3 regions of the Ruegeria sp. AA3 genome follow, and region 3 is predicted to be linked to each of the others. Evidence: riboswitches for the same ligand, from Rfam matches in the RefSeq annotation. Region 3 holds a riboswitch; each other region holds the start of a gene.
The links. Region 3 has a riboswitch for cobalamin ahead of ACR0JR_RS17285 (DUF4198 domain-containing protein). Riboswitches for the same ligand answer to the same signal wherever they lie in the genome.
Positions count from the first base shown of each region.

Region 1: it holds a riboswitch for cobalamin, as region 3 does, so the genes downstream of both, ACR0JR_RS20510 (DUF1636 family protein) here and ACR0JR_RS17285 (DUF4198 domain-containing protein) in region 3, are expected to answer to the same signal.
Region 2: it holds a riboswitch for cobalamin, as region 3 does, so the genes downstream of both, ACR0JR_RS13915 (hypothetical protein) here and ACR0JR_RS17285 (DUF4198 domain-containing protein) in region 3, are expected to answer to the same signal.

Region 1 covers NZ_JBQGAQ010000016.1:62,575-72,609, reverse strand. The annotation lists gene ACR0JR_RS20540 (hypothetical protein) at 1-170, shown strand, start outside; gene ACR0JR_RS20535 (hypothetical protein) at 452-1,075, shown strand; gene ACR0JR_RS20530 (glycosyltransferase family 2 protein) at 1,369-2,367, opposite strand; gene ACR0JR_RS20525 (class I SAM-dependent methyltransferase) at 2,462-3,073, opposite strand; gene ACR0JR_RS20520 (glycosyltransferase family 2 protein) at 3,066-4,073, opposite strand; gene ACR0JR_RS20515 (NAD(P)-dependent oxidoreductase) at 4,366-5,313, opposite strand; cobalamin riboswitch at 5,459-5,661, shown strand; gene ACR0JR_RS20510 (DUF1636 family protein) at 5,746-6,126, shown strand; gene cobW (cobalamin biosynthesis protein CobW) at 6,123-7,178, shown strand; gene cobN (cobaltochelatase subunit CobN) at 7,184-10,035, shown strand, end outside.
Region 2 covers NZ_JBQGAQ010000007.1:134,041-144,075, reverse strand. The annotation lists gene ACR0JR_RS13940 (bifunctional 2',3'-cyclic-nucleotide 2'-phosphodiesterase/3'-nucleotidase) at 1-1,687, shown strand, start outside; RNA gene ffs (signal recognition particle sRNA small type) at 1,727-1,825, shown strand; gene rsgA (ribosome small subunit-dependent GTPase A) at 1,984-3,012, shown strand; gene ACR0JR_RS13925 (alpha/beta hydrolase family protein) at 3,047-3,904, opposite strand; cobalamin riboswitch at 4,026-4,246, shown strand; gene ACR0JR_RS13920 (hypothetical protein) at 4,204-4,359, shown strand; gene ACR0JR_RS13915 (hypothetical protein) at 4,415-4,741, shown strand; gene ACR0JR_RS13910 (protein-tyrosine phosphatase family protein) at 4,745-5,248, opposite strand; gene ACR0JR_RS13905 (DNA polymerase III subunit gamma/tau) at 5,419-7,179, shown strand; gene ACR0JR_RS13900 (YbaB/EbfC family nucleoid-associated protein) at 7,369-7,713, shown strand; gene recR (recombination mediator RecR) at 7,778-8,371, shown strand; gene ACR0JR_RS13890 (SRPBCC family protein) at 8,395-8,877, opposite strand; gene ACR0JR_RS13885 (ArsR/SmtB family transcription factor) at 8,870-9,208, opposite strand; gene ACR0JR_RS13880 (hypothetical protein) at 9,358-9,846, shown strand; gene ACR0JR_RS13875 (ribonuclease T2 family protein) at 9,843-10,035, opposite strand, start outside.
Region 3 covers NZ_JBQGAQ010000011.1:19,071-29,105, reverse strand. The annotation lists gene ACR0JR_RS17310 (hypothetical protein) at 240-461, shown strand; gene ACR0JR_RS17305 (P-loop NTPase family protein) at 653-823, shown strand; partial or broken gene ACR0JR_RS17300 (beta-barrel domain-containing protein) at 1,094-1,420, shown strand; gene ACR0JR_RS17295 (acetolactate synthase large subunit) at 2,137-3,810, shown strand; gene ACR0JR_RS17290 (aldehyde dehydrogenase family protein) at 3,807-5,192, shown strand; cobalamin riboswitch at 5,305-5,507, shown strand; gene ACR0JR_RS17285 (DUF4198 domain-containing protein) at 5,638-6,423, shown strand; gene cbiM (cobalt transporter CbiM) at 6,430-7,041, shown strand; gene ACR0JR_RS17275 (cobalt ABC transporter permease) at 7,038-7,619, shown strand; gene cbiQ (cobalt ECF transporter T component CbiQ) at 7,619-8,401, shown strand; gene ACR0JR_RS17265 (energy-coupling factor ABC transporter ATP-binding protein) at 8,398-9,048, shown strand; gene ACR0JR_RS17260 (glycosyltransferase family 2 protein) at 9,126-10,035, opposite strand, start outside.

The sequences.
Region 1 (10,035 bases), on a different contig from region 3:
GGATAGCGCCACCCAGCGAAACAGAGGAAGATGACGCGGACGAAACCGTTGATGAGAGTGAAGCCGAAATCTACGATCAACTGTTGGAAACGCAAAACCAGTTGATCTTCCCAGAGCCTAGTGATGACCCAATTCTCGGGATACCAAAACTAAAAGATGATGAAGGTTAAGGCGATTTGGTTGTGAGAGAGTTCGCAACCAAATCCCGCAACAAATCCCGCAACATTTCTTGGTTACGCAGAATGCGATGTTCGCTTAAGTATCTGTTTTTATTATCTATTAGTTCAGATTGGGTTCGATTTCAAAACAGGTACTCGCCTCCAAAAGAATTCAATAGCTTACACGACCTCCCCAGACCGAGCGATACAAATGCTTGTTCTTTGGGGTCACATAGGGGAAATGTAGTCCGATTTGGGCTTTTATCGCGCCGCAAGACTTGCCGTGTGATTTCATGCGCAATGCCCATTTTCCCCTACAAATGGGCGACTCGATTTCAGACCAAGTCCCGCAAATTGAGATTTTGTCTCGTTGTGTGATAGCCTCGTGTCAATCTGGTTTACTTAAGGTGATGTATGTGTGGGTAATGCGTGCGAGATGGTTGTTGATTGGTGCAATACTGTTTGTGTTGGCTTTTTCCGTGTGGAGTCTTCTTCCGCGAAATAGCGAGCAAGAAGCGTTCTCCCTGCTTACTCCAGCCGAAATGGCAGAACTCGACAATCAACCTAATATTACCGAGTCTCTAGACCGAGGATTGACCGTTACTCAATCCGATGGCCCCTTCGTAAACTTCAATTCGCCCAAAAAGGATATTGTCCAGTCGCCTATCAATATTGATGTAGACATTAGCCCGAGAGGAGATACGGCAGTTGATTTGTCGTCAATTCGGATCGACTATCGTATGGGTCCAGCATGGATCAATGTGACCAAACGAATAATGAAGCACGCCTCAGTCGAAGGTTCGCGCCTGCTCGCACGTTCGGCTGAACTGCCGGTTGGGCGGCACACGATGCGACTCTCCATACAGGACGAGGATAAAAGGCGGACGAGGGTTACTGTGTCGTTTGTCGTGCAGTGAACTGTTAGAAGAAGCAACTACTCGCGATATTACTCAGTCGGCCACTCAACCCTGCGCAATTACCAACGGCGGCTCCTTCGGAAACGGACTGATATCGGACCACTTGAAACATTTTTCTGTCAGGATTGCGCTTGTCTCCCATGTGTTGGAACGCTCCCGCTGTTCGGTGCCGTATTGCATCCCTGATCGATAGACCCCAAGAGCGCTAACGCTGGCGACAGTGCGGCCATTAAGCTATGCCTCAGCGTCTTTGAATGGTGCCCAGTCAAGACTTCTTACGGCCCTGAGATGCGTCAGCGACCGGGGCCCATGGTCTTGTACCGGTGCAAAAACTCTCGGAATTCCACCCAATCCGGTCTTTGATTTAGCTCGACAATTTTCTGCGCGTGCCAAGAGCAAGCGGAGGCATGCAAGGACGCCAGTTGGTCATCAGACATCAAACGTTCCCGCTCTACCGCAGCCTTTTCCCAAAGCGGCAAGATCGACCGGTCCTCAACCAAATTCGCGTTCATATTGTTCCAATAGGATTCGGCCTGATCATCGTGAATATGATTAGTTTTACCCCGATCCCGTTTAACCATGAACGACCCGATTGAACGCGTCACATAGTGATGGATACGCGCAAAATCATGGCGGTAGTTGGATGTGGCACGCCAGGTCACAGCTTCGGGGTCAAGTAGTTGCCCGCCACCATCAACCCATCTGATCTCGGACATGCGTTCAGGCGCAACTCCTTTAGGGCGATGCGGACCATATCGGGTGAATAACCCGTTGTTGCGCGTTATACTCTTCAGCCCGCCCGCAACGCCCGAATAAAAGCCCTGCTCAGTATCGCAAAGAAAGAACTGCTCAGCCACTGGAATATCGCTGAAGTCTTCGACGCCACCGCAACCGAATAGCTTCCAGGCAAAAGAGGCAACATCAAAAGGCTCTCCTGCGGTTTCCTGCAACTTTTCCAGCAACTTGTGCATGGAGGGATCAGGAAGGCGGATGTTCAGATATTCATCAACGTCCAGCGAAAAGGTCCAGTCCGCATCAAGAAACCTCGGATGTGAACGAACTCGCCTGAGCATCGTGTTCTGCGGGCTTTGCTTTGGCTTGACCGAATTATCAACATGGGTTGCAATGCCCAGATCCCCGAGCCGTTCTGCAATCAGATCGGTGCCGTCATCACAATCGTTGGTGTAAATGAGGAAATGGTCAATGCCGAGTGACAGGTAGTAGGACACCCAATCAATCATGAACGGGCCTTCGTTCTTCATTGTCGTGTAGACAACGATCCTGTCAGTCATTGCAAGTCCTGCGGTTGAACCAAAGTGGCGCAATCTTCTGTAGGTCCTTCTCGGGTGCCAACATCCCCAATTCGATATGAAATTGGTTCATTATTTATAGCTTTTGAACCGCGACCTGAGCGCCTTTGATCGCCTTGAGACGCAAGCCCGCCGAGTTTGCGCCCAAAAACTCGTGGAGTGCACGCATCACACCATCTTTCCACCATCCCCTCCGATGGTAGTCGTCCAACATGATGACACCGCCTTCGATCATCTTCGGCAATACCGCATCCAGATCCGCTTTGACCCCTTCATATGAATGGTCTCCATCAAGATAGGCGAAACCGATACTCTGATCTTCGAACAGGCGCAGTGCAGGAACCGAAAAATCGCGAATTACCGAAACTTGACCCTTCGCTATCTCAGAGGCGTATGTGTTTTTCACCGCTTCATAGATGCGGTCCATATCGTTTTGGCTACGCGCTCCGGCCAAAGATGCGCCACCATCTGCGTCGGGCTGCACGCCCCATGGGTCGATGAGGCACAGCTTAGAAGGCTTCAATTCATCGAGTAATATCCGCGAAAACTCGCCCCGCCAGACGCCAATTTCGATGCTGAGCTTTCCGTGCGGCATTGTCTTGAGCATTTCGCGCCTCAGCGCATCTTTCCGCTCGCGCTGCAGGGCTTGTTTCTTGCGGCGGTCCTCGGCGGATACGGTTTCAGCCATGGGCGTCTTCTCCGATATGAGAATTCTGCAAGGCCTCAACCAAATCTAGCCAATCAGGTCTGGCCTTCAACTCTGCGGCTTTTGTACTATGCCATTCGCAGGCTTTGTGGTGAAGCTCGGCCAACTGTGGATCAGCCATCATCTCGGCTTTGATGTCATGCATGGCGGGCATGTGGCCCAAGATCGAGCGATCTTCGACATCATTGTGATTCATTACAAGCCAGTATTTCAGACCTTGGTCCTGGCCAACATGGTTAGTCCGGCCCCGTTCACGTTTGACAAGAAAGCTATCGGTACTTCGTACTGCATAGTGGTGAATACGCGCGAATTTATGGCTGAATCCGCGCCACGCCTTCCATTTCACCTGATCTGCCGGGTAGAGGTTTCCGCCTGCATCTCTCCACAACACCCCTTCGTACGGTGCGTCGGGATTTGGAGCGTCCTCTGGATTGATCCGAGGACGGTGGGCGCGAAACCGACTAAACTTGCCGTTATTTCGGAATAGCGTTTTGAAACCTTTCGTCCGGTGATGGGGGTAGCTGTCTTCGGTGGCCGCCTGAAAGAACATCTCAGGGACAGGTCGATCAACAAAGTCATTTAAGCCGGCATTTCCGAACATACGCCAACAGATCGATATTGCATCAGCTTCACCGCTTGCCTCTACCAGTGACTGAACATTGCCTTCAGGCAAACGGATGTTGACGTATTCATCCACATCCAGGCTCATAATCCAATTTGCGGACTGATAACTTGGATGACTGCGAGATCGGGTAAAAGCCCGGTTCTGGGGCGTAGCCCGTGGTCCGACCTTGTTGCGCTCATGATGCGCCCAGCCTAAGGCCTGCATCCGATCACCGATGACATCTGTGCCATCAGAACAGTCGTTGGTGTAGATCAGGATATCATTGAACCCGATTGCGCGGTTGTAAGCCACCCAATCGATCATAAATGGCCCTTCGTTCTTCATCGTCGTCACGATGAGAAAGGTCTCGTTTCCCATAAGTTAAACTCTTGCCTGTGCCATTATCGGACTATTGTTGATCTGTTTAGAATAGCCTCCGGAATTTGTCCAACGCAGCAAGTCCCAAGAAGAACTGGCTGCCTCGTCTCAGCCCCCTAAGCGGGTCTGATGAAATTGATAGAATTCAATATGCACTCAGCGCTAGCTAAAATTGAGTTAACCGCAGACCTCATCAGGGCCTTCCTGCCACGATCCGAATAACCACCTCCGAACCGTAGAAAGCCGTGGCATCATCAAACGAAACTCTTCATGAACATCAGCACATTATGTTTTACCGGTTTTGAGGAACCACTTCGTAACCCGGCTCTTCCGGCTCATCATCCTGCATTTCCGCGGGGAACCCCGGAGCACGGATATCCAGCCCCGTGGCGTCCTCAAGGCGTTTGATAATGTTGGGGGAAAGTTCCCGGTCACCGTAGCGTGCGATTCCGTCGTCGAAGATTTTCATCATCACCGGGTTTATCTCCAGCGGCACCCCGGCGCGGTCGGCGACCTCCTGAAACAGACCGATATCCTTTTTGACCAGATCCATGGTGAATGAGATATCGCGCGACCCATTCAGGATCACCTGGCTTTCCGTTTCGTGCACAAATGATGTGCCTGACGAAATTTTGATCGCCTCATAGGTCGTGCCAAGATCCATCCCTGCGGCCTTTGCGGTCACCAAAGCCTCGGCGCAAGTGATCAGATTTGCGGTTGCCAAATAGTTTGTCAGCACCTTCAACACTGAGGCCGATCCCAAATCGCCTGTGTGCAAAACGCGGCGCCCCATCGTCGTCAGGAACGGCAGAATGCGCTCAAATGTTTCTCGATCGCAGCCTGCGAAGATCGAAATATTGCCCGTAGCCGCCCGATGACATCCGCCCGATACCGGGCAATCGACTGCAGCCCCCCCACGTTCGATCACCGAAGCACCCAATCGTTTTACTTCCGCTTCGTCGGTGGTGGACATTTCCATCCAGATCTTACCGGATGTCACTTCGGACAGCATCTCCTGCATTACCGCGTCCGAGGCGGCAGGAGATGGCAGACAGGTAATCACGGCGTCACAATCACGCATCAATTGGGCGGGGCTTTCAGCTGCCTTCGCACCCTGCGCGACAAAACCAGACACAAGATCAGGGTTGAGGTCATGAACGGTCAGGTCAATCCCATTGCGCAGCAGCGAGCCCGACAATTTTCCGCCCACGTTTCCCAGCCCGATGAAGCCTACTTTCATATGACGCTCTCCCTGTTCGTCTTTCGATGCACATGCGAACACGCCTGTTGACCTAAGTCATGCCGTCCAGCGACCCTCAGAGGTCGCTTTTTTGCCCCTGTACGCACAGTTGAGCGAGACTCGCTTGACAAGGGGGGTGATGCTGTCCCAAGAGCCAAGTGTTGGTGTCTGCAGCAGCAGATGAAAAGGGAATGCGTCAGCGGATTTTCCGTCAAACGCAGCCGCCCCCGCGACCGTGACCGGAGAGGGTGCCCAAGCCACTGGCGAATGCCGGGAAGGCGGGACATCCGACAGAGCACCGCTCTGACATCCGCAAGCCGGGAGACCTGCCAACGCCCGAAGATGAAACCGGACGGGGTGTTCCGGTGTGGGGCTTTGATCGGCCCGCATGAAACCCCGTCCCCCACGAAGAGGATTGGGGGGATGAGAGACATGACCGAGACCACACCGGTCGAGCTGCTGGTCTGCACTACATGCCGTCGCGGCCTACCCGTCGAAGACGAAGCCCAACGCCCCGGCACATTGCTGCACAAAGCGCTTGAACAGGCCGCCCTGCCCGAGGGCATCACCCTGAAAGCAGTAGAATGCCTGTCAAACTGCGATGAGGGCTGTTCTATCGTGCTGCGTGGCGGACCTGATCGCTGGACATTCGTTTACGAACACCTCAGCGAAACCGATCACGTTGAAACCATCATTGAAGGTGCCACCAAGTACCTTCAGACCGAGGACGGGCTGGTCAAATGGCGTGAACGCCCCGAACACTTCCGCAAGAATTGCGCGGCCCGTATTCCCCCGATTGGAGCCCTGAAATGAGCAATCTCGAAAAACTGCCCGTCACCGTGATCACCGGCTTTCTGGGCTCGGGCAAAACGACGCTGGTCAAGCATTTGATGCAGAACCCGCAAGGCAAGCGCTTGGCTGTTGTAGTCAATGAGTTCGGCGATGTGGGTGTCGATGGCGATATCCTGAAATCCTGCGCAATCCCGGATTGCCCAGCAGAAAACATCATGGAACTGGCCAATGGCTGCATCTGCTGCACCGTGGCCGACGATTTCATTCCCACGATTGAAGCGCTTATGGCCTTGGAGCCGCGCCCCGATCACATTCTGATCGAAACCTCGGGCCTGGCCCTGCCTAAGCCGCTGCTCAAAGCGTTCGACTGGCCAGACATTCGCTCGAAAATCACCGTCGACGGCGTGATCGCTTTGGCCGATGCCGAAGCTGTTGCTGCTGGTCGGTTCGCACCCAATGTCGAAGCGGTAGACGCCCAGCGCCTCGCCGATGAGTCGATCGACCACGAGACTCCACTATCGGAGGTGTTTGAAGATCAGATCTCTTGCGCCGACATCATCCTGCTGACCAAGCCGGATCTGGCCGGTCCCGATGGTGTCGCCAAAGCCAAAGAGGTCATCGCGGCCGAAGCCCCTCGCCCCCTACCCGTCGTCGAAGTCGCCGAAGGTGTCGTGGACGTGCGCGTTGTCTTGGGCCTCGAAGCTGCTGCCGAGGACGACATGGAAGCGCGTCCCAGCCATCATGATGGTCATCACGATCACGAGCATGACGATTTTGAAAGTATCATCGTCGAATTGCCGGAACAGACTGATCCGCTGGATTTGGTCGCCAAGATCGAACGCCTGGCAAAGGAACTGAACATCCTGCGCGTCAAAGGCTATGCCGCGGTTCAGGGCAAGCCCATGCGCCTGCTGGTACAGGCCGTCGGCTCGCGGGTACGTCATCAGTATGACCGCCCGTGGGAACCTGGTGAAGAGCGCCGTTCGCGCCTTGTGGTTATCGCCGAGCATGATGATATCAAAGAGGCCGAAATCCGTGATATCCTTGTGGGTGTGACCGAGGCCGCCGAGTAAGAGTCATGCACGTCGTCTTCCGCGAAAGCCACGGGTTAGAGGAAACCGAGACCCCAACCGATCTGGGCCAGAGCCCGGCGGACTTGGTGGTGCTGTCATTTTCTGACAGTGACCTTGGCGCTTTCGCGGCGGGCTGGCATCGCGGTGGCGGGCCAGACGGGCGCATGCCAACCCTGCGGCTGGCCAACCTGACAGCTCTAAAACACCCCCTTTCTGTCGATACATATGTCGAACAGACGCTTGAGGGGGCCAAAGGCATCCTGATCCGCCTGATTGGCGGCGTGCCATATTGGTCTTACGGCTTGCAGCAGGTTCTGGCACTGGCACAGGCCAAGGGGATCGCACTGGCTGTCCTGCCTGCGGACGGGCGCGAAGATACGCGGCTGGATGAGTACTCCACCCTGCCCGTCTCAACCCTGCGGCGCTTGGCGCATCTGTGTGACACCGGCGGAGAGGTTGCGGCGCAGGCCGCACTCGCGCAGATGGCACTGGCGGCGGGACTATATGCCGGTCCGGTGATGGGGACAAAGTCCATACCGGATTACGGCGCCTGGTGCCCGGATCGTGGCGTTATACCGGCAGACACAGCTTTTTCGGGCGATGCAAAACGCATTATCGTCACGTTTTATCGGGCCTACCTGACCTCTGCCGACACTGCCCCAATCGCGGCTTTGATCCGCAGTGTGCGATCGCGTGGATTCGAGGCCATTGGCCTGTTCGCCCCATCGCTCAAAGCGCCAACCGCCGCAGACTGGTTGCGTGAGACGATCGTGGCGCTGAAACCTTCGGCGATCATCAATGCCACCTCCTTTTCGGGCAAGGGCGCATCAGGCACTTCACCCTTGGATGCTGCCAATGTGCCCGTCTTTCAGGTCGCCCTCGCGACCTCGCGCCGCAAAGCCTGGGCCGAGGCGGAACGCGGGCTTTCGCCTGCCGACCTCGCTATGCATGTGGTGCTGCCCGAGGTCGACGGGCGGATTAACGCGGGCATCGTGTCGTTCAAAGAACCGGGCAAGCGCGATCCTTATCTGGAATATTCGCGTTTTGCCCACCAGCCTGAAGCTGACCGGATCGAAGCTGTCATCGATCGGGTCTCTGGCTGGCTGGACCTGCACGAAAAGCCCAGTTCGGATCAAATACCGGCGCTGGTTCTGTCGACTTACCCGGGTAAGGACTGGCAGATAGCGCATGCAGTTGGCCTTGATGCGCTTGCTTCAGCCGAAGCGATGCTGACCGATCTTCAGAATGAGGGATATGCAACCGCACCGGCCGAGCCGATTGCCGAAACCCTGCTGGGCGCCCGGATTTCATGGTCATTGCAGGACTACCTGATTGCGCATGCAGAGCTACCCGATCAATTGCGCGCCGATCTGCAGGCGGTCTGGGGAGACCCCGAGGACGATCCAGTGTTCGCAGATGGAGCATTCCATTTCACGGCCCTTCGGCGTGGCAACGCTGTGGTTGCGCTGCAGCCAGAACGCGGCACGCCAGAGCTGCGCGAGGATGACTATCATGACCTTTCGCGCACGCCTCGTCACAGCTACGTCGCCTTTTACCTTTGGCTGCGCAAAGGGATAGGCGCGGATGCTTTGATCCATATTGGTGCCCATGGCACGCTGGAATGGCTGCCAGGTAAATCGGTCGCTTTATGCAATGAATGCTGGCCCGAGGTGTTGATCGGCGATCTGCCGGTGATCTACCCGTTCATCGTCAATGACCCCGGCGAAGCTGCGCAGGCCAAGCGCCGGATCGGCGCTGTTACGCTGGGCCATATCCCGCCCCCGATGAAAGAAAGTGGTACGCCGGATCGCATGGTTCGGCTGGAAGCACTGCTGGATGAGTTCTCGAACGCGGACGGTCTGGACCCCAAGCGCCGTGACCGGTTACAGGAAGATATCCGCGACGAGGCCCAGGCCATTGGGCTGGCAAGCGACCTTGGCCTCGATCAGGCCACCTGCATCGCCGAGGCGATCACGCGCATTGATCGATTTGTCTGCGATATCAAGGAAAGTCAGTTCGGCGACGGCCTGCACATCTTTGGACGGGTTCCAGATGTGACGGGTGATTTCAACCCCGCGCCTTCTGCCCAAGCTGAGCGCAATGCTCTGGTCGATGCGCTAGCTGGCAAACGGATCGAAGCCGGACCTTCAGGCTCTCCCTATCGCGGGCGCTCAGACGTGCTGCCTACTGGGCGGAATCTTTATACCACCGACCCGCGTTCTGTGCCCACGCGTGCGGCCTATACTCAAGGCGTCAAGCTGGCAGAGGAGTTGGTGCGTCGACACCTGCAGGAAGAAGGCGACTATCCTAAGGGGCTGATCGTCGACCTGTGGGGCTCGGCCACGATGCGCACCGCAGGCGAGGAATTCGCCATGGCGCTGCACTTGCTGGGTGTGAAACCGGTTTGGGACAAAGGCTCGGAGCGTGTTTCGGGCATCGAAGTGCTGCCGATCACCGACCTCAGCCGTCCGCGTCTGGACGTGACCTTACGGGTCTCGGGCCTGTTCCGTGATGTGTTCCCAACGCTTTCGGCGCTTTTTGGCCAGGCCGTACGGGCACTATCTGAACGGGATGAGGCGCCCGATTGGAACCCTTATGCCGGTCAGGAACCGGCAGCACGGGTCTTTGGACCGGCCCCCGGCAGCTATGGCGTCAACATGACCCAACTATCCGAAATCTACACCGATGAGGCCCGCTCAAAGGCGGGTGAGGCGTGGTTAGATGCCAGTTCCTTTGCACTGGAAGGTGAGCACATCACGAAGGACGTCGATGGCATTACGCGGCGTGTCGCCAATGCTGACAGCTTTGTACACCTCCAGGACCTGACCGAGACCGACCTGCTATTGGCGAATGACTA
Region 2 (10,035 bases), on a different contig from region 3:
CCGGGCGCTGGTTTTGCTATTCGACAATGGCGATAGCCTGCAAGGTACCCCGTTTGGCGACTGGGCGGCCGAAGCCATGCCAGCCCAGCACCCTTTGCCCAAGGCGTTCAATATCCTGGGGTATGATGCAGTCGGATTGGGCAACCACGATTTTGGATTTGGACTAAAATTCATCAATCGCATCACAGGTCAGTTCGAGTGTCCGGTTGTTTGCAGCAACATGAAAAGCAACACTCCCGAACAGGGCTGGGTGTCCCAAGCAATTCTGCAGCGCACAATCAGTATCGGTGGAGAAGATGTTCCTATTAGCATAGGTGTTCTTTCTGTCCTGCCACCTCAGACCGCCCGGTGGGAGGCGCATATGCTGCGGGATGACGTGCAAATTGCCGACATCCTAACCGCTGCACAACGTACAGCAGCAGAACTGCGCAAAGATGGATGCGATTTGGTCGTCGCGCTGGCTCATTCAGGCCTCGGTTCGGCAGAGGCACAGCCAGAACTGGAAAATGCCGTTATTCCACTTGCGGCCCTGACAGGCATTGATGCAATCGTTGCTGGCCATACACACCTGACTCTGCCGGGCGCGGCGCATGTCGGTTTGAAACATGTCGACAGCAATCGCGGACTTGTAAATGGCAAACCGGTGGTGATGCCGGGTTGGGGAGGCTCACACCTCGGCCTCATTGATTTGACCCTGGGTCGAGATATTGACGGCTGGCACATCGTCAAGAGCGAAGCCGAATTACGCTCAGTCAATCAAGCAAAATCGCCGGTGACCGATTGCCCGGAGTTGGCGCAGTTGTTTGCCCAAGGCCACACAGCAACACGCGTCCGCGCAGCCAAGCCCGTCGGCAATTTCCCACACCCTTTACACAGCTATTTTTCGTTCTGCGCCCCTGATCGTGGGTTGGCGCTTATCGCAACCGCTCAAGCTGCAGCGCTTCGGCCGTACCTATTGAGTACTGAATGGGCAGACCATCCCGTCCTGTCAGCCGCCGCCCCGACCAAATTCGGAGGCCGCGCAGGCACTCGATTTTATACCGATGTCCCGGCGGGAAGTATCTCGGTACGCAATGTGGCTGATCTGTGCGTGTTTCCAAACGAGTTGCGTGCCACTTTGATCACCGGAGAACAGGTTCGTGATTGGCTTGAGATGTCCGCCGGACTGTTCAATCAGCTTTCGCTGAATGATCCAGTCAACCTCATCGATCCTCTGCGGGCGGGGTATTATTTTGATGTACTGCATGGCGTGACCTGCCGGTTCGACCTGTCTCAACCCGCTCGTTTCGATGCAACCGGACGGATCACAGATCCCGGCCATAGCCGCGTTCGCGATCTTACATTTCAAGGGTTGCCTGTCGCCCCCGATCAAAGGTTTGTTGTTGCACTCAACAATTATCGCGCCAGCGGGGGCGGTCATTTTCCTGTCGACTTTCAAGCAGATCAGATAAACCTGCCGTCGCTGCGCATTCACGAAATCCTGTGCGATTACATCGCGGGAAGATCGCCCGTAGACCCATTGGAACAAGCTCCTCAGCCGTTTTCGTTTGTGCCGACCCAAAGCCGCGGAGCAATTCTGACCACCGGTCCCGGCGCGGACAAATACCTGGAAGAATTGGCGGATTATGATCCCCAGATACTGCCCCGTGATACCGATGGGTTTATGCGCATTCATCTGACCTTCTGACGGGTTGCCATTTTACAGCCGGAGGCCTATATCGATGTTCGAGAGGTTGGCGCGGGCGAGCGCCTCGCCAACCTGGTCAGGTCCGGAAGGAAGCAGCCACAACGAGCCCCGCTTGGGTCGATGTCCAACCTCTCACTTTGAACCCATTAGCCGTAGGAGGGCGTTTATGATTGTAGCAATGACCCTTCGGGCAGACCGGTTCTGATTCTTTTTTCCAGCTGACTGCCTGAATACCTCACCTGCGAATGCGCGTTCGCCATTCGACAGGATTGTTTTTTCTGATTACAGGCAGACACATGTCACTTTCCTTATCGGACCTCGGATGGTCATCTCACTTTGCAGCTCAGCATGCGGCTGAGCCGTCTCTTCTCCCCTTTCGCATCGCAGCCGTTCACCGGGATCGGTTGATCGGGTTGAGTCCAGAAGGCGAGACTCCCCTACTCTGTCCAGACCAACCAACTGGTGCTTTTGCCGTCGGAGATTGGGTGCTGACCGATGAAAACAAACGCATACGCAGTGTTCTGGAACGGCGCAGCCTGCTGCAGCGCCGGGCTGCGGGTACAGGCGTCGCAGCACAGTTAATCGCGGCCAATGTGGATGTGCTGTTCATCGTCAGTTCCTGCAATGCCGACTTCAACCTGCCCCGACTAGAGCGCTATCTTGCGCTGGCCCATCAGGCAGGCAGCTATCCGGTGATCGTTCTGACCAAGTCGGACACCTGCGACAACGCAATTGCTTATGTCGAACAGGCCCAGTCACTGGCCCCGTTTCTGACAGTTTTGGCCGTAAATGCCTTGGATCAGTCCGATATCGAACAGGTCCTGTCGTGGTGCCCGAAGGGACAGACCAGCGCCCTGGTCGGATCGTCTGGCGTTGGCAAGACGACACTCGCCAACGGGATGACTGGACAGGATCAAGCCACCTCAGGCATTCGCGAAGATGATGCGCGTGGCAGGCACACAACAACAGCGCGTGCGCTACATCGAATGAGCAACGGAGGTTGGTTGATCGATACACCCGGCATGCGTGCGTTGCGCCTGTTGGACGCGCAAGAGGGTGTGGACGAGGTGTTCTCGGACATCTCGGACCTGAGCCTGAACTGTCGATTCTCTGATTGTCAGCACAACACCGAGCCCGACTGTGCGATACAGGCTGCAATCGAAACCGGGGCACTTGATCCCGCACGGCTGGACCGATGGCGCAAGCTGCGTCGCGAAGATCAGCACAATTCGGCTTCGGTGGCGCAGGCACGCGCACGCGATAAAGCGTTTGGAAAAATGGTGCGCAGCGTGATGCACGAGAAAAAATCCCGCAAGGGACTTTGACCTTTCTGGGCACCGGTTACCGGTGCCCAGCATTTCAGGCGATCAACCGGGGCCAGACGGCAGCGTTTCGCCGGGCAAACGCGCCGATATGGCCGACTTCGGATAACCCGAATTCATTTGCCGAAAGCAGATGGCGCCGCGCGCCAGAACCATAGAGGTCGGCAAGCCGCCAAACCGCCTGGGGGGGCACAACCTGATCATCCTCAAAGGCGAATATGTCAACTTGCTTGCCCATGTCGGCCCAGCGGTTTGCCGGCAACGTGTCTCCGATTTCGGGTACATAGCTTTGGGGCGCTGTGCACCATTTGCGCCATTGCCAGTAAACTCGGGATGGCAGATTTGTTCCAAAACCCAAAGCCTTTCCGGGCAAATACCCGAGCGCATGTACCGCCAGGGGCGCATGACCGTACCAGAACAACGTCGCCAAAGCGCGGTAAGGCCAAGGATGATCCTTCAGCGTTACCAGACCGGAACAGACACAGATCATCCTGTCGATCTGATCGATATCGGGTTGGACCGGACCAAACATCCCGCCCAAAGAATGCCCAATACTCCAAAGCTTGGCCTGTGGAAACCTCCGCCGCATTTCGGTCCGTGCAGCCGGTATGTCGATCAGCGCCCAATCCGCCATGGTGACACGCGATTGCTTTTGTGAGCCTGTCAGAGAGTGACCAAAATCCCTGTAATCATAGGTAAGGCAGGCCATGCCGTGCGCTTCTGCAAGCCAACTTGCGAAATGCTGGTAGTAGTCTCTGGGCACACCGGTTGCGCCGTTGATCACAACAACTTTGTCTGGTTCTGCGACAGGGTGATAGAGCCGTGCCGACAGTATTGCCGGGCCGGACTGAAACTGAATGTCCTCGGTGACAACCGCTTGCTGTGTGTCCAACATGGTGCCCTCTGAAACCAACTGAACCGATCAGTTCACCCAAGGTGCGCCGAGTCAAGGTTGACGTGGCTGGACCGTGCGTCACATGCCATGATCAATCTTCTTGACTCCCGAACGATTGTACCGCTAGCGATGACGTGATGGTTCTCGCGCCCAACCGGGCCGGGATGAAAAGGGAACACGGTGCGGTTCTGCCCGGATAAAACCGGAACGAACCCAGTCCGAGACTGCCCCCGCAACTGTAAGCGGAGAGCGATGTCGAAATGCCACTGGCCTTGAAGGTCGGGAAGGTCGGCAAAGCAATGACCCGCAAGTCAGGAGACCTGCCATCAAATCGAAACTGCAACTCGGGCGGGGTGTCCGGGCAGGGCAAGACCGCATGCATGCTGTCCCTCCTGATTGATGCCCCTGCCCTGCGCGGAGGGCGCATGAATGATCTGGAAGACCAACACGCATAAATTCTCGGCAACAATTTGCCAACGGACCGGGAAAAACTGCCCCGCTTTGGCACGAATGGCACGGGCACTGGCCACTTCGGTTGGAAAAGCTGGCCCCACTACCACCGCAGGATTCGGAATCGAAGGAAGCTGCGATTTGACTCATTGCGCTAGTGGGTGCACCGCCCGATTTCGCTCCGGTCCCGAAGAAACCCGAGTGTTCTGTGATGCGGATTCAGACGTCGCGATCGACCATCTGGACAGCTATGCAGACCTGATGTTTGGCACGGAATCGCACCCCATCCCTGCAGGCACCTTGTCCCGACCGCCTTGCGCGATGCTGGAAGTGTTAACCCTGGGCGGAAGTACTCGGGCGCGGGCTGAATACCGTCCGTCGGCCTGATCGCTATTCGGCTACCAAAACTCTGGCAGGCGCAGTCGCCCAGCGCAGCTGCGCGTCAGTTTCAACTGCACATGGGCGCAACGCTCGCAATCTTTTCAATGCCTCGTCCGGGTGCTCTCCACACTCGACCATCAAGCGCAATACAGCCATACCAGAGCGGCCACATCCGCCTTTGCAGTGGATTAGTACTCGGCCTCCACCCGATAATGCGTGGCGAGCGGACTCGCTGGCATCCACCCAGCGCATATCAATGTCGTCGGAAGGTATACCGTAATCCTCGACTGGCAGATGAACCCAGCGACAAGCACGGCTGCGAACATCGGCCCCAAAATCCCTGGCGCCATCAAGGATCATCTCGACCTCGGTAGTCATCGACAGAATAAGGCCGGGCTTCCATCCGGTAACCGCATCAAGATCACCGGAATAGTCTCCTCCTCGCCCTGGCATTGAAGTTAACGCAAGCGTGCCCCCGCCCACTTGAAGTGCATGGATAACAATCTGAGCCATTCTACGCTCCCCCCGAAACGCTGATCAGAAAATCTTTCTGGCTGGTCTTAGACTGTACGATATTAACCGCGTCGGCCGGCAATCCAAAATGAAAATCCTCGCGGCTTGCTGTGGACGCGGACAGCGGGGCCCTCTACGCTGCGGCATAACTCGAATCCGACAGAGCAGACATGACCGATACGCCAAGCCCCGCCTACCAGGTTCTTGCCCGCAAATACCGTCCTGAAACCTTTGCCGATCTGGTCGGTCAGGACGCGATGGTACGCACACTGAAAAACGCGTTCGAGGCGGACCGGATCGCTCAGGCCTTTATCATGACCGGCATCCGTGGCACCGGTAAAACAACCACAGCCCGGATCATCGCGAAGGGGATGAATTGCATCGGGCCTGATGGCGAAGGTAAACCCACCACCGAACCCTGCGGTCAGTGCGAGCATTGCGTGGCCATCATGGAAGGCCGCCACGTCGATGTGATGGAGATGGACGCCGCCAGCCGGACTGGTGTGAACGACATCCGTGAAATCATCGACAGTGTCCGCTACCGTGCCGCCAGCGCACGCTACAAGATTTACATTATCGACGAGGTCCACATGCTATCGACCAGCGCTTTCAACGCGCTGCTCAAGACGCTTGAGGAACCACCCGAGCATGTGAAATTCATCTTCGCCACGACCGAGATCCGCAAGGTCCCGGTCACTGTTTTGTCGCGCTGCCAACGTTTCGATCTGAGGCGGATCGAACCCGAAGATATGATCGGCCTGTTGCGCAAGATCGCTGAATCCGAGAATGCGCAGATCGCCGATGACGCATTGGCGCTAATCACCCGAGCCGCCGAAGGATCCGCCCGTGACGCAACCTCGCTGTTGGATCAGGCGATTTCGCACGGTGCGGGTGAAACCAGCGCAGATCAGGTGCGCGCCATGCTCGGGCTGGCGGATCGGGGTCGAGTGCTGGATCTGATGGACATGATCCTGCGCGGTGATGCGGCCAGTGCTTTGACCGAACTTAGCGGACAATATGCAGAAGGTGCTGATCCTCTGGCTGTGCTCCGCGATCTGGCTGAGATCACCCATTGGGTTTCGGTGGTCAAAATCACCCCCGATGCCGCCGAAGATCCAACCGTTTCACCCGACGAACGTGCCCGAGGCCAACAGATGGCCGAAGCGCTGCCAATGCGTGTTCTGACCCGCATGTGGCAAATGCTGCTCAAAGCTCTGGAAGAGGTCTCGGCTGCACCCAACGCCATGATGGCTGCAGAAATGGCTGTGATCCGCCTGACCCATGTGGCCGACCTGCCAACTCCGGAAGAACTGATCAAGCGCTTAAAGGATGCACCTCCATCCCCCAATCCCGCGCCGGGTTCGGGTATCGGAGTGCCAGGCCAGGCGAGCGCTGCGCCACAGGCCTCTGCCCGACCGGCCTATACCTCTTCGGCCATCGGTGGGAATGCAGGTGGACCGAGTGCAGCTCTGGCTCAGGACGTACAGGCAGCACTAGCGCGGTATCCCACTTTTGAACATGTGGTTGAATTAATCCGTACCAACCGGGATGTGAAACTGCTGGTCGAGGTCGAAAACGGGGTACGCCTCGTGTCGTACCAACCGGGACGGATTGAATTTACCCCGACCGACAATGCCCCGACCGATCTATCTCAACGGTTGGGTGCATCGCTGCAGCGCTGGACGGGTAACCGTTGGGCAGTATCGATTGTCTCAGAAGGCGACGCTCCGACAATTGCGGAAGTTCGGGATGCTGCTGATCTGGCTCTCAAAGCCGAAGCGGAAAAGCATCCACTGGTGCAAGCGGTTCTGAGTCATTTCCCGAAAGCGCGGATCAAAAGCATCGAAACAGCCGAGCAACGCGCTGCTCAGGTCGAAACTGAAGCCCTGCCCGAAGTAGATGACGAATGGGATCCGTTCGAGGAAGACTGATCCTGAAAGCGATCTCCTCAATCCAGCCAGGTGCTCCCGTGCCGCCACGGCTCCTCGGCTGACGCCGACGATCCTGCCCGGACCAAACGGGAGGAAAGGTCTTGACGACGGGCGGGAGTGTCCTGACCTCTTGTGTCGCGCGGTTACGCTTCGTATCTAGGCCTCAAATCGAGTGACAGGAGATTACCGATGCTTAAAGGACTCGGCGGCCTGGGTGACATGGCCAAAATGATGAAATCTGCGCAGGACTTGCAGACCAAGATGACCGAGATGCAGGAAGAGCTGAACAACCTGATGGTTGTCGGTGAATCGGGCGCCGGCCTGGTCAAAGCCACCGCAACCGCCAAGGGTGAGTTGAAAGGTCTGGATATCGACCCGTCGATATTTAACGGCGATGACAAGGAAGTGGTCGAGGATCTCATCCTCGCTGCGATCAAGGACGCCCAGACCAAGGCGCAGGAGCGCTCGCAGGCTGAAATGGCCAAGCTGACCGAAAGCATGGGCCTACCCGCAGACATCAAGCTGCCGTTCTGATACACCCTCCTGACGGATCAATGGCCGGGGCTTACTTACCCGGCCTCTTTGCAGGAGCTTCGCGGTGAGTTCGAACAGCGACATCGACAATCTGATCGACCTTATGGCCAAGCTGCCCGGCCTCGGCCCTCGTTCGGCCCGACGCGCCGTCCTGCACCTGATCCGCAAACGCGCCCTGCTTCTAACGCCGCTTTCAGATGCCATGCAGCAGGTGGCTGTCACTGCCCGTGAATGCCTAAACTGCGGCAATGTGGGCACAACCGATATCTGCGACATCTGCAATAGCGAAGACCGTGCAACCGGGGAACTGTGCGTCGTGGAAGACGTCGCCGACCTCTGGGCGATGGAGCGCGCCGGGGTTTTCAAGGGTCGCTACCATGTTTTGGGCGGCACATTGTCAGCACTGGATGGCGTTGGCCCGGATGAATTGCGTATCCCACGGCTAAAGGATCGTGTTCTGGCCGAGGGTATCACCGAGGTCATCCTCGCCCTAAACGCCACCGTTGATGGCCAAACCACCGCACATTACATCGCCGACCAACTCGATGGGCAGGTCCGCCTGACTTCCCTAGCGCAGGGCGTCCCGATTGGAGGCGAGTTGGATTATCTGGATGATGGGACGATCACAGCAGCGCTTAGGGCAAGGAAGGAACTTTAGACCGTCAGATCAAGGCCGAAGCATCATCTTTCCTTGAGAACAGCATCCAGCTTCTCGAATGCTTGCTTCCATCCGCCTTCGCCTGCACTTCCGGCAGGCACACCCCGATGGACCATGGTCATGCGTGTCCTACCATCCTGTTCGAGAAGATCAATAATCACCTCGGTTATGTCTGGGCTTCCCTCGGGCATCCCCATATCTTTTGGCGAAAGAATATTTCCATCCTCGTCACACATGCTCTCGGTATAGACCAACCGGGACGGTTCTGAGATTTCTTTATAAACGCCAGTAAACCACATCCTCATGGTGGTATCCGGCGTTTTCATTTCCATACAGACCTTTCGTATACCTCCAACACGCAAATCGATCTCTGCAGTTGGAACTGAGAACCCTTTGGGCCCATACCATTTCTGAAAAAGCGCCGGATCGGTCCACATACGCCAGACCCGGTTCGCCGGAGCCTGGAATTCCTGCACAATTCGCACCCAGTTTTCTGAGTCACTCATCATTCAAATCCTTTGTTTCGCTAAGTAGTTTTTCCATCGCTTCAAACCGAACCTCCCAAATATGACGATATTGGTCAGTCCAGTTTGCAATCGATTCCAAAGGCTCCGGGTTTAGTCTGCAGGGTCGGAACTGAGCGTTTCTTGAACGCTCAATCAGCCCGGCCTCTTCCAAAACACGAAGATGTTTAGAGATTGCCGGCATGCTTACATCGAACGGCTCGGCCAGTTCTTTTACTGTCGCTTCTCCTTGCGCCAATCGCGCCAGCATGGCGCGGCGCGCAGGGTGCGCAAGAGCGGCAAATGCAATATCCAATTTTTTGTCGTCAGTCATAATCCCATTAATAAACCATATGGTTAATTAATCAACTAGTAAAATAGAAGAATGAATCACTCTGCAGTTTGAATCTCTCGAATTCTCTTTGGAAGAGAATGGTTTGCGGTTACTAAGGGTCAGTATCACTTACGATTTGGAATGATCTGATGTACCGACTTTTTGCCTTGACCCTGGCCGCCTTCAGCGCCACCGCCGCCCTGTCGCAGGAACTCATCGACAAGGGCTTTGTCGAAGGCTGGAACATCATGATGGACCCCAACCTCGGAAATGGGTGCCTGATCCAGACGATCTATCAGGATCTCTCGGTGGTGCGGCTGGGCTATGACGCGCTGGACAATCGTGGGTATTTCACCGTTTACAACAAGGCTTGGGGCGACATCAAACCAGGGCAGAGCTATCTGATCCGGTTTGATCTGGACGGCAAGAGCTTTGACGCCACCGCCATCGGGTTCAAACAGGATCGCGTGCCCGGCGCGACAGTGTTCTTTACCGACCGGAGCTTTGTCACCTCGATTGCGCAGAACAAGACCATGACCGTTTACAACCCAGAGGGTCAGACTGTCATGGCAATTGATCTGAAAGGTACGGCCAAAGCACTGGAATATGCGCGCGATTGCCAGAACAAAAAGCTCTAACGAATCGGATCAAACACGGCGTCTTTGGCAGTGCAGTCGCGGATAACATCCCGGCCACATGGAACGGGCTTGAGATCGCGGGACAGGCACAGGCGGACCTCTTCGATATATCCCTGCTTGCAGGTGATCGTGATCATGTCTGGTTCCAGATTGGCGTTGGCCTTGAGAAATGCTTCTTCCACCACCGAA
Region 3 (10,035 bases):
GCAATTGCTGTGCCGATTAGTTGCTATCGGGGCTTTTGGCGCACCCATTCCTCAGCCGATATGCGCGTGAATCTAGTTTTGATAGTCAGACCAAACAATCAGTTCTGATGGAAACGCTGACGGGGATGGAAACGCTCAAGACGACCGGTGCCGAACCGGTCATGCGCGCTCGCTGGGAGGAGACGGTACGCGCGCAGGCAGATAGTTCCGGCAGGACGCGTTTGCTGTCATAGGGAACGGTGAGCCTTACCTTTCTGGTTCAACAGATCACGCAGGTCACGATTGTGTTTTTCGGTGTGTTCCTGATCCGGGACGGGGTGTTCTCCATGGGAGCACTGATCGCTTGCGTGATCTTGACGGGCAAAACCTTGTCACCTCTGTCCCAGTTGGCGCAGGTACTGACGCGTCTGAACCAAGCGCGCGTGGTTTATCACCAGATCGTTGCGATTATGGTGCAATAGGTCGAGCGTCAGCCTGGCCGACGCTATTTGTCTCGGCGCAGGATCGAAGGTCAGATTGACTTCAAGGGTGTCAGTTTTGCTTACGATGATGCGTTGGGTTCGATTCTTAAGGATATCGATTTAGCGATCAAACCGGGCGAAAAAGTCGCGATATAGGGCCCGATTGGGTCTGGGAAAGCACTCTGGCGCGCTTGATCTTGGATTTGTATGAACCTGATACCGGGGCGGTCATGCAGGATGGTCTGGATGCGCGTGCCGTGGATCCGGCGGATAAGACCCGCAATATTGGCGCTGTGTTGCAGGATTGCTGGCCGTTCTCAGGGACTCTGAAGGAGAACATCATTTCTGGCCGGTTTAGATAATCTCTTCCGGCTTCGGTCGCTTGTTTGCCATTCTTGGTCCTCTATTTCTTAAACATAGCGGTGGACCATTTCAGTTGGGGAGGCTCACAAACTGGCTTCGCCTGAAACCCGTATTCCAGCCTTTCAGACCCGTCTCGCACGTGCCGAAATTCGCGCACCGACACGCAGCATTGTCAATCAGGTTTTGATTTCGACTTTGGGCGGAGTGGTCCAGCAGGGTCAGACCGCAGTTGAAATGTACCGTTTGCCGAAACCGTCACAGTCGAGGCCTTTGTCGGGCCGGATGACATTGCCTTTATTCGATCTGATCTGGAGGTAAAGGTGCGTATTACGGCATATGACGCTTCACGCTATGGTGCCCTGGACGGGCGGGTAACGCGCATCGGCGCGGATACGGTACTTGCCCCGGATGGAGATACGTCGGTTTATGTCGTGGCGATACGGATGAGTGGAGCGTTGACGGACGCGGATGGGCAGAATCTGGACGTGATACCGGGAATGGTTGCTCAAGTTGATATGCTGCCCGAACCAAAAACAGTGCTGGAGTATCTGACGAAGCCAGTCATCCGCGTAAAGGACAGGGCGTTTCGAGACTGACGGATTACGGCTGTTCTGTCCCCGCACTCATTTTGTTACCGCGTTGATATCACTTCACCAATACGTGATGAGCCCTGTGCTGGATTATGGCCGTTCCAGTTCCAATCTAGTTTGAATATTTAGCCATCGACTTGATTGCAGCACACCTAGGCTGGGCCTAAGTCGAACCAAGAACGAGCCAAACAAACATGTTGCAGCAATCCAGTTCTCTCTTTGGTCTTGCGGTTCTATGGGTCGTTGTGATGCACGTCGGGGTAATCACCCAATTCGACAGGGCCATGAGGCGTAATTTTCCCGTGGTTGCCCGGTGTTGTCACGTTTTTGAGCGTTTTTGCGGGTTATTTTGGCAATATTTCTTTGTTCAGGATCGTGCGGAAACGCCCCTCAATTGGTCAGAGCAGTCAGGGATTGGGTGCGCCTACGAAAATGCTACTTCAACTGTTCCGCTCGGGTCGACGCGTGATTTGCGCCCCATTGGTGCGGTTCATTTTGCGCATTACCCATTGCTGACAGTGGAGCAGGGAGCGAAAGGCCACTCAGCTGCGATTGTCGGTCGATAAGCGCGGAACCCAATTCCGAGGACAAGCTTTTTCCCAAGCGACAGCGATTGCAAGCAGGTGGCTAATCGATGGACCTGAACCTCATTCAAAATGGTGGTACATTTAGTTTCGTGGCCACCCCAAGCTCACCGATCTGTCGTGAAATCAGGAGATTACATGTCTAATAATGACCAAATCGTATCGCCAATTAACAAAGCTTCTGATCTGCTGGTCGCAGCGCTTGAGGCGGAGGGTGTTGAGTACATCTTTGCTGTTCCGGGAGAAGAGAACCTGGATGTTCTGGAATCTCTAAGAACCTCAAAAATAGAGTTGGTTCTAACGCGTCACGAACAGGGCGCGGCATTCATGGCTGCGACCTACGGTCGTCTGACGGGTAAGGCCGGAGTCTGCATGGCGACGCTGGGGCCGGGGGCAACGAACTTTGCTACACCAGCGGCCTATGCTCATCTGGGTGGTATGCCGCTGATCATGATCACGGGGCAGAAACCAATCAAGAAGTCGAAACAGGGCCAGTTTCAGATTGTCGATATTGTTGGGCTATTCGATCCGATCTGCAAAATGTCCAAACAGATCGTACACGGCAACACAATCCCCTCATTGATCCGCGAAGCCTTTCGTGTCGCGCAAGAGGAGCGCCCCGGCGCGGTTTTGTTGGAACTTCCGGAAGACATTGCAGCCGAAGAGACTTCTGAGCATGTTCTTGAACCGCATCAGCGTCACTATGCCGTGGCCGGTGATGCAGTTCTGACCGAAGCGGCTGAGATGATCCGTGCTGCCAGGATGCCGCTTTTGCTTTTGGGGGCCGGGGCGAACCGAAAACACGCCCGCAGCGCATTGAGCAAGTTCGTGAACGATACCCAGATCCCATTTTTCAATACTCAGATGGGTAAGGGTGTCGTGGATGAGCGGTCCGAACTGTTTTTGGGCACAGCCGCTCTGTCGGATGGTGATTATCTGCACTGCGCCATCGAACGCGCTGATCTGATCATCAATGTGGGTCACGATGTTGTGGAAAAACCACCGTTCTTTATGGAAGAGGGCGGCACCAAAGTGATCCATGTTAACTACAAGGCCGCGCAGGTTGATCAAGTTTATTTCCCTCAAGTTGAAGTGGTTGGTGATCTGGCGCAATCCATCTCCAAATTGGGGGAGTTCCTGCAAGGACCTTTGGAATTTGACCGAAGTTACTTCCAGCGGGTCAAAAACGAGACCGATCTACACACATCAGAAGGCGCTGATGATCCGCGCTTTCCGGTCATCCCCCAGCGGTTTGTAGCTGACACACGTAAAGTCATGGGGGACTGCGATATCATCGCTTTGGACAACGGTATCTACAAAATTTGGTACGCCAGAAACTACCAGGCCTATCAACCCAACACGGTTCTGCTGGACAACGCGCTTGCGACCATGGGGGCAGGCCTACCTTCGGCCATGATGGCAGCGAAGCTATATCCTGAGCGTAGGGTTATGGCCATTTGCGGTGACGGAGGGTTCATGATGAACAGCCAGGAGATTGAAACCGCCGTTCGTCTTGGCCTCAATCTTGTTGTTACTGTTCTGAATGACAGCTCGTACGGAATGATCCGTTGGAAGCAGTCGCATGCGGGGTTTGATGATTGGGGATTGGAATTTAAGAATCCTGATTTTGTGCAATACGCTAACAGCTATGGTGCTACGGGTCATCGGGTCGAAAGGACAGAAGATCTGGTGCCTACCTTTGAAAAAGCGTTTGAAGCAGGTGGTGTGCATCTGATCAACTTGCCGGTCGATTACAGTGAAAACCAACGCGTTCTCATTGATGAGCTTGCGGCGAAGGTCTGTCTGATATGAGTAATGTTGTTGAAGTTCTGAACCCGTTTGATCTTGAGAAAATCGGCAGTGTCGAGGTTAAAAGCTGGAACGATATCAATGTCATGCTGAATGTGGCACACGGTCTGCACCGTGATCGAGGCACTTGGTTGCCTGCTTACAGGCGGATTGAGGTTCTGAAGAATACAGCTCGGATCATGTCCGGCCGCGCGGAAGACCTTGCGATGCTAATCGCCAGCGAAGGTGGCAAACCCTTGATTGACGCGCGCATCGAAGTGACGCGTGCCATTGATGGTGTCGAGCTGTGTATCCATGAGATCGGTCAGATGGCGGGTCGGGAAATACCGATGGATCTGACGGCGGCAGGATCGGGTCGGATTGCCTTTACACAGCGTGAACCTATCGGCGTAGTGGTTGCCGCAAGCGCGTTTAACCATCCGTTGAACTTGATCGTACATCAGGTGGCGCCGGCTGTGGCCACTGGATGCCCGGTCCTCGTCAAACCGGCACTTGATACACCACTGTCATGCGAAGCATTTGTCGACATCCTGTACGAGGCTGGCCTACCAAAGGAGTGGTGCCATCTGACGATTTGCCAAAATGATGTAGCTGAACGGATGATCACGGACGCGCGTGTCGGATTCTTTTCTTTCATCGGATCGGCACGTGTCGGTTGGATGCTGCGCTCGAAGCTGGCGCCGGGGACGCGATGCGCGTTGGAGCACGGCGGAGCGGCGCCAGTTATCATCGATGAGACAGCCGACATTGATGCCATGATCCCCTTGTTGACCAAGGGTGGATTTTATCATTCCGGTCAAGTTTGTGTCTCGGTTCAGCGTGTTTTTGCTCCATCAGGGATGGCGGAAACGGTCGCTCGAAAGTTGGCAGAAGCCGCCTCAGCGCTGAAGGTGGGTGATGCCCGTGACGCCAGCGTGGAATGTGGGCCACTGATCCGTCCGGGTGAAGTTGATCGAGTAGAACAATGGGTAGACGAAGCGGTTGCGGGAGGTGCCCGCGTAATGACAGGGGGTAAACGGCTGGGCCGAACGACCTATGCTCCGACTGTCCTTCTAAACCCACCCGCTGATGCGAGCGTGTCCACCTCCGAAATCTTCGGGCCGGTCGTTTGTGTTTATGAATATGATGATCTTAGTGCTGCATACGAAGCTGCAAACGCTCTTCCTTTTGCATTTCAGGCGTCGGTCTTTACCAAATCCCTGGATACAGCAATGCATGCCGTGCGGTATTTGGACGCCACGGCCGTCATGGTGAACGATCATACTGCTTTTCGGGTCGACTGGATGCCATTCGCGGGTCGCCGTCAATCAGGGTACAACACCGGCGGTATCGGCTACACCATGCATGACATGACGCAAGATAAGATGGCTGTAATACGGCTGTGAAGAAGCTGTCAGGATCGATCCGATGCTGGTCGAGCGAATGTGGGTACTCTAATTTCGCAAATGGCCCGCTTAGTGACGGAAACGATTGTTGACCGTGCTTTGCATGTTCTGGCATGAACACGCCATGTTCGGTTCCGGGGGATTCCCCTGGAAGCAATAGGGAATGTAGTGCGGTGCTCTTCGCGCCAAATCTGCAACTGCCCCCGCAACTGTAAGCGGCGAGCGCGGCTGACAATGCCACTGGGATATCCCGGGAAGGCCAGCATAGCGCTTTGACCCGCAAGTCAGGAGACCTGCCGAACACGCGCCCTCGGAAAGGGTGCTCATTGTCGGCGACGGGGTGTGCGCCTTATCCGTTTGTCTCGGTCGACGAACGGACGCGGGCCTTCCCCAAGTCAAAACCAAATATGTGCCGGGGAAGGCGCGACCTGAGAAGGACTGAGTTTTGAAGAAATTGCTTTTGGCAGCAGCAGCTGCTGCAGTGATGCCTGCGTTTGCGAGCGCTCATTTCCTAATGGAATACACAGAAAACACGATGATCGAGCGACCCGGTGATGTGCCGGTAAAGCTGATATTCTGGCACCCGTTTGAAGCTGGTCATGTGATGACGCTTGAAAAACCGGAAGAATTTTATGTGATCCACAACGGCAATAAAACCGATCTGCTGGCCACATTGGAAGAAACCACATTTGACGGCCCAGACAACAGCGCCAAGGCGTTCAAAGGCTCGGTCCCGGTGAAGCGTTCGGGCGACTATGTGGTGGTGACCGTTCCTACGCCTTACTACGAAGAATCTGAGGATATTTATATCCAGCAGATCACCAAGGCCTATCTGAACCGAAATGAACTGCCCACCGACTGGGATCAGCCGCAAGGTCTGGCAACAGAAATCCTGCCGCTTAACAAGCCCTACAACATCATTGCTGGCTCAACTTTCACGGGTCGCGTGCTGAGCGATGGCAAACCAGTTGCAGGGGTCGAGATTGAGATCGAATACATCGCCGCCGCCCCTGACCTCAAAGGCACGGGCGCCGCTGCACCGACGGTGTCACCGCTGCCAGGTGGTGCGCTGGTAGCGATTTCGGACGAGAATGGCTATTTCAGTTTTGGTGTACCCAAAGCCGGTTACTGGGGTTTCGCCGCTTTGGGCTCTGGTCCGAAAACCGAGCATGAAGGTAAAGAGCTGAGCCAGGATGCCGTGATCTGGATCCGCGCCTGGGATCTGGAGTAAACCCTTATGCACATTGTAGATGGTGCTCTTTCGAACCCTGTCGTAATCGGCGGTGCGATCGCTGCTGCAGGCGGGATTGCAATGGGGTTGAGGTCGCTGGATCTGGATCGCATTCCCACAGCGGGTGTTCTGTCAGCCAGTTTCTTCGTTGCTTCGCTGATTCATGTGCCGATTGGCCCATCTTCTGTGCATCTGATCCTGAATGGCCTGGCCGGGCTTTTGCTCGGTTGGGCCGCCTTTCCGGCTTTGTTTGTAGGGCTGCTGTTACAGGCTGTATTCTTTGGATTTGGCGGATTGACTGTGCTTGGGATAAATACGCTGAATATTGCCCTTCCGGCGGTACTGACCTGGATGATCTTTGGCCGCCTCATCGCCCGAGGCTCGGCCATTCAGGGGGCGATTTGGGGCGGTATCGGGGGGGCGTTCTCAATCGCAGCCACAACCGCGTTTGTTGCCATTTCGCTGGCGATGTCCGGTGACGCGTTCCTGCCTGCGGCCAAGCTGGTGTTTTTCGCCCATATACCGGTTATGGGCATTGAAGCCATGCTTACGGGGTTTGCCGTGATGTTGGCGCGCAAGGTGAAACCGGAACTGTTCAAAAAGGCGGTTTTAACATGAAACAACTGGTTGTTATTGCCACGCTGATGCTCACACCGATTTCGGCCCTCGCACACAAGGTCATCGCGGGGGTTTTCCCCGCTGGCGAAGCGATCGAGGGTGAGCTGGGGCTCTCCAATGGCGATATGGCAAGCGACCAGGAAGTTTTCGTCTACGGCCCCGATGGTGCTGAACTAGGTCACACCGTTACCGATGGAGACGGATTCTTTTTGTATATCCCCACAAAACCTGTTGCGCATACCTTCAAGGCCGATCTCGGCGCGGGCCATGTGGCTGAAGTGACCATGTCCGCAAACGAGGTGGCCGAAATCATGGGAGTTGCCGTTGAGGTTGCGGAGATCGGTGCTCAGCCGACGACTGTTGCAAGCGTTGGAACCGTGATGGTTGCGTCTCTGTCCGATCAAGAACGCGCCGCGATTGCTAAAGTGGTGCGCGACGAAACCCGCCCCTTGCGCCGAGAAATTGCCGCCTATCGCGAACATAACGATATGCAAAGTATTTTGGGGGGCATCGGGTATATCGTTGGTCTCTTTGGTGTCGGGTTCTATTTCGCCGCACGTCGCAAGTTGGCCGCCTGATGGCACATGCGCTGGAACCCCAGGCCAAAACTCTGGCCGAGGCAGGTGGGATTGAGCCCTACGGGGTGATCGCGGATTTGGATCCGCGGATGCGCATCGCGATAACATGTCTCTTTGCCGCCGTCACCGTTGCACTAAGTTCAACCCCCTCATTGTTGATCGCGCTTTCATTTTCGATCGGGCTGTTGCTGATGTCACGGTTGCCCGTTCGCCGAACTCTTAAACGTATGGCGATGATGGACAGCTTTATCATCTTCATGTTGGTGCTTTTGCCATTCTCCATGCCCGGAGACACCATGTTCACCCTCTTTGGATTTGCGGCAAGCTGGCAGGGGTTCTGGAAAGCCATTGAGATCGCGCTGACGGCAAACGCCGTGATATTGGCGCTGATGGTCCTGGTAGGGTCGATGGAGCCTGTCACATTAGGTCATGCATTGCACAAACTTCGCTGCCCGGAGGTGCTTGTGCATCTGTTGATGTTCACGATCCGCTATATCGAGGTGCTGCGCGAAGAGTACCTGCGTCTGCGCGGCGCGATGAAGGTCAGAGGTTTCCGGCCGGGAACCAACTGGCACACCTATCGCAGCTTTGGTTATCTGGTCGGTATGATGCTGATCCGCGCCATTGAACGTTCCGAGCGCATTCTGGATGCGATGAAGTGCCGAGGGTTTTCGGGCCGGCTTCTGTTGTTGCAGGAATTTAACCTGACCCGACGGGATTATTGGTTTGCCACGATGATGTGTGCGATTTGTGTCAGCCTTCTTATTCTGGATTTTCAATGACGATCCTTAATCTCGAAGACATTTGCTTTTCTTACCCGGGTCAGGCCCCGATTCTGGACGGGGTTGCGCTGCGGCTTGAGCCCGGTCAACGGTTGTCGATTGCAGGTCCAAATGGATCAGGAAAATCCACACTTTTTCGCATTGTCCTTGGCCTTCAAGCGCCCTCTTCTGGGCGCGTGAACATCTTTGGTAAGGATAGGTGTGTCGAGGCCGACTTTCACGAGGTTCGCCGCCGCATAGGACTGGTGTTCCAAGACCCTGACGACCAGTTGTTTTGCCCGACCGTGGCAGAAGATATTGCTTTTGGCCCGCTCAATCTTGGGCGCAGCACGACCGACGCGCTTGCCACCGTTGACAAAGTGCTGAGCGATCTGGATCTGATGCATCTGCGTGACCGTATCACGCATAAATTATCAGGTGGTGAAAAACGGTTGGTGACGCTTGCTACCGTACTCGCGATGGAGCCTGAGGCGTTACTATTGGACGAGCCGACCAACGCGCTTGATGCCAAGAATGAAGCACAGCTTCTGGAAATTTTGCAGGGATTACCTCAGGCAATTCTATTGGTTAGTCATGCCCCTGCGTTCCGCCTCTCGTTGGCGCCCGAGACCCTCGAACTCCGACGTGGGCAGCTTGTAACGGTGTGAGGCTGATACGCTGCGATCGGATGCCGCGCGTTGGCAGTAACCATCAGATCCAATGGAATAGGCAGATCAACCGAAAATCATGTTGGTTGGTTCAACGCCATTAGATCGGGATTGGCAGAGACATTCCCTCGTTCGGGTAGAACCGCTGAATGACGCGAGCGATTGCCCGCAATCATAGACAGCAAGAACCCGGAAAAAAACGTTTGCACCCCAATAACAATCATCGTGAACGCAGCGATCAAAGTGCGCATCTCGTTCAATGCCGCAAAGTCCGAGGCAATCCAGCCAGAGGTGATAGTGGCTGCCCAGATCAAGCCGCCAAATGTCAGGACAAGCCCGGCCAGAATCCAATATTGCAAGCGCGAATATCCCAACAAGACCCGAGCGCGTTCTGTTGGCAGTCGTAGCCCATCCCGATAGCTGCACATCAGTGCCGCCAGCCACAGCACCACCGTCTGAAAGGCCAGGACCATGGCTGCACTCGCCGCGACGGCCCAGTGATCGCCGATCCTGAAGCCACCGATCAGCGCCATTTCCTGATCTCCGCTAAGTTGCAGTAGAACGGTGATTGCAAATCCTGCGAGGAACAGGACCAGTGCAGGCACCAGAAACAGCCAGGTTGGGCTGAGCAAGAACATGTATATCAGGTGCCGAAGCCCATCTCTCCACGGATTCAAATGTGGTGCCCTACCGCGTCCGTCAGGGGACAAGGTTACAGGAACCTCGGCTATATTCAGCTTCCGCAGCACAGATTTCAGCAGCATTTCGGAAGCAAACTCCATGCCGGTTGAAGATAGGTTGAGCCGCTCCAATGCCTCTCGCCGGATGGCGCGGATGCCACAATGGGCGTCACCGATACCAGTGCGAAACAAAATTCTAAGAATGCCCGACAAGGCCGGGTTGCCGATATAACGGTTCTTCCAGGGCATTGCGCCTGGCTTGATTTCGCCACGAAACCGGTTGCCCATGCATAATTCGGCACCATTC